3 regions of the Lysobacter zhanggongensis genome follow, and region 3 is predicted to be linked to each of the others. Evidence: predicted binding sites of a transcription regulator. Region 3 holds the regulator's gene; each other region holds the start of a gene.
The links. Region 3 encodes HrcA, which represses chaperone genes, less so after heat shock. Its sites were predicted from a motif close to TTNGCACTCNNNNNNNNNGAGTGCNAA; they were not measured.
Positions count from the first base shown of each region.

Region 1: the regulator HrcA is predicted to act here: its motif matches at 1,456-1,482, upstream of rpoH (RNA polymerase sigma factor RpoH).
Region 2: the regulator HrcA is predicted to act here: its motif matches at 1,061-1,087, upstream of groES (co-chaperone GroES).

Region 1 is NZ_JBJXHK010000039.1:19,555-21,818, forward strand. It holds gene ACKVMH_RS08420 (polysaccharide deacetylase family protein) at 1-541, shown strand, start outside; gene rpoH (RNA polymerase sigma factor RpoH) at 555-1,445, opposite strand; gene ung (uracil-DNA glycosylase) at 1,630-2,264, opposite strand, start outside.
Region 2 is NZ_JBJXHK010000040.1:18,465-20,728, reverse strand. It holds gene cutA (divalent-cation tolerance protein CutA) at 1-161, opposite strand, end outside; gene ACKVMH_RS08520 (helix-turn-helix transcriptional regulator) at 231-620, opposite strand; gene groES (co-chaperone GroES) at 1,137-1,424, shown strand; gene groL (chaperonin GroEL) at 1,485-2,264, shown strand, end outside.
Region 3 is NZ_JBJXHK010000004.1:39,193-41,456, forward strand. It holds gene recN (DNA repair protein RecN) at 1-800, opposite strand, end outside; gene hrcA (heat-inducible transcriptional repressor HrcA) at 928-2,034, shown strand; gene grpE (nucleotide exchange factor GrpE) at 2,109-2,264, shown strand, end outside.

The sequences.
Region 1 (2,264 bases), on a different contig from region 3:
CGTGGTCGGTGAGCGCGCGCAGGCGCGACCGGAACTGTTGCGCGAGATCGCCCGGCGCGGCCACGGCATCGGCAACCACAGCCACAGCCACCCGCAGGCCTGGTTCTGGGCGCTCGGCCCGGCAGCGATGCGGCGGCAGGTCGCGGACGCGCAGGCAGCGATCACCGCCATCACCGGGACCGCCCCGCACTGGTTCCGGGCCGTGGTGGGCATGGCCAATCCGTTCGTGTCGGCGCCGCTTCGCACCCACGGATTGGCGCGCGTGGCCTGGAGCGCGCGCGGCTTCGACGCGGTGGCGGCCGACCCTGATGCCGTCGTCACCCGGATCGAGCGCGGCCTGTCGCCAGGTGCCATCGTGCTGTTGCACGAGGGTGCGCGCCACGGTCGAAACCTCGAGGTGCTGGCGTTGCTGCTGCGGCGCCTCGATGCGCTCGGCTACCGGACCGTATTGCCCGAAGCGGGCGCGGAGGCCGGCCAGTGGCTCGAAAAAACGCGGGAAGCGGAAATGGAAACGGCCCGGTTTCCCGGGCCGCCACCGTGAGACGCGTTGACGGTCAGGCCGCGAACAGCGCGCGCATCTTCTTCAGCGCGTTGGCCTCGATCTGACGGATCCGCTCGGCGCTGACACCGTACTCGTCGGCCAGCTCCTGCAGCGTCACCTTGTTCTCGTTGCCCAGCCAGCGGCGGGCGACGATGTCGCGCGAACGCTCGTCGAGCTTGGCCAGCCCTTCGTGCAGCAGCGACAGCTGGCTGTCTTCCTCGTCCTCGCGCTCGTACATCTGCGAGGGGTCCTCGGCGTCGGCACGCAGGTACGCGGCCGGCGACGGCGGGGCGCGGTCATCGTCCTCGTCGGCCGGGGCATCGAAGCCGATGTCGCGGCCGGACAGGCGCGACTCCATCTCCAGCACCTCGCGCTTGGAGACGTTGAGATCAGCGGCCACGGCGGTGACCTCGGCATCGTTCATCCAGCCCAGGCGCTTCTTGCTCTTGCGCAGGTTGAAGAACAGCTTGCGCTGGGCCTTTGTCGTGGCGACCTTGACGATGCGCCAGTTCTTCAGGATGAACTCGTGCATCTCGGCGCGGATCCAGTGCACCGCGAAGCTGACCAGGCGCACGCCCTGCTCGGGGTCGAATCGCTTGACCGCCTTCATCAGGCCGATGTTGCCTTCCTGGATCAGGTCGCCCAGCGGCAGGCCGTAGCCGTTGTATCCGCGGGCCACGTGGACCACGAAACGCAGGTGGGAATGGACCAGTTCGCGGGCGGCGTCGAGGTCCTCGTCATCGCGGAAGCGGCGGGCCAGGTGCTGCTCGTCCTCGGCGCTCAGCACCGGGATCTTGTGGACCGCGCCGATGTAGGCATCGAGCGAACCGAGCGGGGTCAGCGCGTTGAGCGCGGGCACCGGCAGGCTGTTGGAAACCAGGGCGTTGGCAGTGATTTCGGTCATGGGGAGGATGTTAGCAGTCGGCAAGGGTGAGTGCTAAGGCCGGAATCGGGGCTTTATCGTCCCATTCACGGAACAATCGAACGGATGCGAGCAGTAAGACTGCCGATCCGATCGTAAGTTCCGGGTCAACGCGCCGTGCATGCGGCACCCGAGGCCAACAAGTCGCCGGCCGATGCCAGGAACCTCAGTCTGGTGTCGGCAGCGACCAGTCGATCGGCGCACCGCCGCGGCGGGCCAGGTACTGGTTGGCCGCCGAAAAGTGGCCGCAGCCGATGAAGCCCCGGTGGGCCGACAGCGGCGACGGGTGGGGAGCCTTCAGCACCCGGTGGCGTCCGCGGTCGATCATGGCGCCCTTTTTCTGCGCGTAACTGCCCCAGAGCATGAACACCAGTCCCTCGCGCTCGCGGTTGAGGGTGTCGACCACGTGGTCGGTGAAGCCCTCCCAGCCCTTGCCGGCATGCGCCCCGGCCTGGCCGGACTCGACCGTCAGCACCGCATTGAGTAGCAGCACACCCTGTCGCGCCCACGGCAGCAGGCAGCCATGGGATGGCCGGGCGATGCCCAGGTCCCGCTCGAGCTCCTTGTAGACATTGAGCAGCGACGGCGGCACGGGAACCTCGGGACGCACCGAAAAGCACAGCCCGTGGGCCTGGCCGGGCCCGTGGTAGGGGTCCTGGCCCAGGATCACCACCCGGGTGGCGTCGAACGGGGTCGCTTCGAACGCGGCAAAGATGTCCGGCCCCGGCGGGAAGATCCGCGCACCCTGTGCCTGGCGCTGACGCAGGAACGCCGACAACGCCTGCATGTCGTCACGCTGCA
Region 2 (2,264 bases), on a different contig from region 3:
ACTTCCGTGCCGTGCTCCACCCGGTCCTCCCAGCGGTAGGTCGAGTGCAGGCCGGGCAGGCGGCTGACGCAAGCGGCCAGCCGCTCGTCGACCAGCGCGTCGGCGATCACGCGGGCGCTGGCGTCGTCGGGGCACGTGCACAGGCAGACCAGGACAGGCATCACGGAGGCTCGGGTGGGGCGCATTAGCCTAGCCCAGCGGCGTCGCCCGGGCTTGGCGGAAGCGGCCGGTCAGGTGTTCCTCGGACGCCCGACCCGGCGTTGCGCAAGCTGTTCGACCACTTCGACCAGCGGCGCGCGGGCGCGTACCGGGCTGTCGCGGAATGCGCCGATCAACCGAAGCTCGAGCGGGTCGTCGACCAGCAGCGCGTCCGCGGCCGCGATCGAGTCCATCTCGACCTCGGTCGTCAGCGTCATCTTGCCGCGCCCGGTGGCCAGCCACTCGAACTGGACGCCGGTGACCAGCGCGATCTCGCGCAGGTGCGCGGCGCTGGGCGACTTGCCGGGGTTGCCCTCCCAATGGCTGACCGCGCTTCGCTGGACGCCGACCGCGGCGGCGAGTGCGGCCTGCGACAGACCGCCGTGGCGGCGGGCGAGACGGATGCGAAGGGCGGGTGTCATTGGCGTGGCTACTCGGGGTAACGGAGCGCCCGAAATTAACATGAAGCTGCGCGCTATCGGTAGCAATATCACCGATGAACGCCGAAACCAGTGATTGCTTCGAACCACGTCACGACTTTGTGCCACCGATGGAGACGGTTCGCCGTATGGAAAACAGTGGTCAAGGTGACTGGATTGGACCAATATCGCCCCTGGTCGACAGGACGTCGACCTGACATGGGGGTCCAGGTCAGGGGAGAGGCGCGGGACGCGCCGAGCTCGGAAAGCCAATCCCGAAACCGGAAGGACGCGTCTCCACCAGGGGGCGCGTCCTTTTTTTGCGCGTGTCCTCCGGTGCATGCCCGGCATCGGCGCCCGTTCCGACGCAGCCCCTTGAAAGCCTGCCGGCGCCCCCCATCTCCAGCGCAGTCCCGGCTTGCCGGGCACGGCCGCTCCCGGACTTGGCACTCAAGCGGGGCGACTGCTAAATTTCGCGTTCTTTCCCCACCCTTTCAACCACTTACGAGGTTGTAGCTCATGAACATCAAGCCGTTGTTCGACCGCGTGGTCATCAAGCGCATGGAAGAAGAAAAGATGTCCGCCGGCGGCATCGTCATTCCGGATTCGGCCACCGAGAAGCCGATCAAGGGCGAGGTCATCGCGGTCGGCGAGGGCAAGGCCCTGGACAACGGCAGCGTGCGCGCGCCGAAGGTCAAGGCTGGCGACAAGGTCCTGTTCGGCAAGTACTCCGGTACCGAGGTCAAGCTCGACGGCACCGACTATCTGGTGGTGAAGGAAGACGACATCTTCGCGATCCTCGGCTGATCGCGGCGCGCTTCCGTTTCCCATTTCCCTTTTTTTGAACTTCTTTTGAGGTAATCCGCAATGGCTGCCAAGGAAATCCGTTTCGGCGAAGACGCGCGCTCCAAGATGCTGCGCGGCGTCAACACGCTCGCCAATGCCGTCAAGGCCACCCTGGGCCCGAAGGGCCGCAACGTCGTGCTCGACAAGAGCTTCGGCGCGCCGACGATCACCAAGGACGGCGTGTCCGTCGCCAAGGAGATCGAGCTGGCCGACAAGTTCGAGAACATGGGCGCGCAGATGGTCAAGGAAGTCGCTTCCCGGACCTCCGACAACGCCGGTGACGGCACCACCACCGCGACCGTGCTGGCCCAGGCGCTGATCCGCGAGGGCATGAAGGCGGTCGCCGCCGGCATGAACCCGATGGACCTCAAGCGCGGCATCGACAAGGCCGTGACCGGCGCCGTCGCCGAGCTGAAGAACATCTCCAAGCCGTCGTCGACGAGCAAGGAAATCGCCCAGGTCGGCGCGATCTCGGCCAACTCCGACACCCAGATCGGCGACCTCATCGCGCAGGCGATGGACAAGGTCGGCAAGGAAGGCGTGATCACCGTCGAGGACGGTTCTGGCCTGGAGAACGAGCTGGACGTGGTCGAGGGCATGCAGTTCGACCGCGGCTACCTGTCGCCGTACTTCATCAACAACCAGCAGTCGATGCAGGCCGAGCTGGACGACCCGTTCATCCTGCTCTACGACAAGAAGATCTCCAACGTGCGTGACCTGCTGCCGGTCCTCGAGGGCGTGGCCAAGGCCGGCAAGCCGCTGCTGATCGTCGCCGAGGACGTCGAGGGCGAGGCGCTGGCC
Region 3 (2,264 bases):
ACCTCGTCCAGGCGCGGTTCGTGTTCGGCCACCCGCTGCAGTTCACTGCGGGCACGGCCGAGTTCGCGCGCCACGGCACCGTCGTCATCGCCACCGAGCCGTCCGAACACACTGTCGCAGGCGGCGATCAGGTCGGCAGCGTGGGCCTGGCGACGGTGGTCGGCCTGCAGCTCGGCAATCGACCCGGGCTCAAGGGTTTCGCGCTCCAGCTCGGCATGCTGGTGCTCAAGCCATTCGATCCGGTCCGACACGTCGCCCTGCTGGTTAAGCCGTTCGCGCTCGCCGAGCAGGGTGCTCCAGTGCGTGGCGGCCGTGGTCACGGCGGCGCGTTCGGCGTCTGTCCTTCCAAAGGCATCCAGCAGCGCCAGCTGGCTGCCACGGGCCATCAGCGCCTGGTGCTCGTGCTGCCCGTGGATCTCGACCAGCAGCGCGGCCAGTTCGGCCAGCTGCCCGATCGTGACCGGGCGCCCATTGATCCACGCGCGTGAACCGCCGTCGGCCCGCACCACGCGGCGGAGCAGGCAGGCCGTGCCATCAGCGTCGTCGAGCTCGGCGGCCTGCAGCCAGTCGCGAGCGGCGGGCACGTCGTCGAGCGCGAACCCACCGACGACTTCGGCACGCTCGGCCCCGTGCCGGACCACGCCGCTGTCGGCGCGCAGGCCGGACAGCAGGCCCAGCGCGTCGACCAGCAACGACTTGCCCGCGCCGGTTTCACCCGAGATCACGGTCAGGCCCGGCCCGAAGGTGAGTTCGGCTTCCTCGACAACGGCGAAATGCTTGAGGCTGAGATGGGTAAGCATGTGGCGGCGAGTTTAAGGCGGCGTGGGGTTGGAGGGCAGGGGGCGCGGACGCGGATGCAAGCACGGCCCGGTCTCACTGGATGAGCTGCGGCTTGCGCGAGCGCGGCCGCCGCCTTATACCCGGGCCATGAGCCGCCGTCGCGATGCCACCCGCCCCGATTCCAGCCCCGACACGCACGCGCCGGACCCGCACACGCTCGACCCGCGCGCCCGCCATCTGCTTCGCACGCTGATCGCGCGCTACATCCGCAGTGGCGAGCCGGTCGGCTCGCAGACCCTGGCCCGGCACGCAGGGCTGGACGTAAGTGCAGCGACGATTCGCAACATCCTGTCCGACCTCGAGGAGGTCGGTCTCCTGAGTGCGCCGCATACTTCCGCCGGCCGGGTGCCGACCGCCCAGGGGTACCGGCTGTTCGTCGACTCGCTCCTGCAGGTGCGGCCGCTGCCCGACAGCGAGCTGGCGCGGCTGCGCGGCGAGCTGCCGTCGGGCACCGGGACCCAGGCATTGCTGGGCAGCGCGTCGGAGCTGCTGTCGGCGATGACCCGCTTCGTCGGCGTTGTCAGCGTGCCCAAGCGCGAGCAGTTCGCGTTCCGGCGCGTGGAGTTCGTGCAGGTCGACAGCCAGCGCGTGCTCGCGATCGTGGTGTTCGCCGACAACGAGGTGCAGAACCGGATCATCCAGACCAGGACCAGCTACGCCCCGGGCGAGCTGGAGCGGGTCGCCAACTACCTCAACCACCATTTCGCCGGGCGCCCGGTAAGCGAGATACGCACCATCCTGCTGCACGAGTTGCGTTCGGCCCGCAGCGAGATGGAATCGCTACTGGCACGCTCGATAGAACTGGCCGAGCACGTGCTTGCGCCCGACAGCGACGACATGGTGCTGGCGGGGCAGACCCGGTTGATGGGCCTGCAGGACCTGTCCGACCTGGACCGCCTGCGTGAACTGTTCGAAGCCTTCGCCCGCAAGCGCGAGATCCTCCAGTTGCTCGAGCGGACCGTCCACGCGCCCGGCGTGCGGATCTTCATCGGCGAGGAGACCGGCCTGGCGCCGCTGGAGGGCATGTCGCTGGTGACCGCCCCCTACGCCGCCGGTGGCCAGGTGCTGGGCGTACTGGGCGTCATCGGTCCGACCCGGATGGCCTACGAGCGTGTGATACCCGTGGTGGAGGCCGCGGCGGACGCCCTTGGGGGCGCCTTCGCGCGTGACGTGGGACGGCCGGGCGACGCTTGAATTGCCGCCCGCCGGCCCCATTGCTCGGCTCTGTCAAGGAAATCGCGCCGCCGCGCGCCAGAACAGGGCCACGCATGACCACCGAACCGATGAAGGAAGCCGCCGAGCAGGCCTCCGCCGATAACGAGATCTCCCCCCTTGCCGCCGAGCTGGAGGCGTTACAGGCCGAACTGGCCCAGGTGCGCGAGGACACCCTGCGCGACCGCGCCGACCTGGAGAACCAGCGTAAG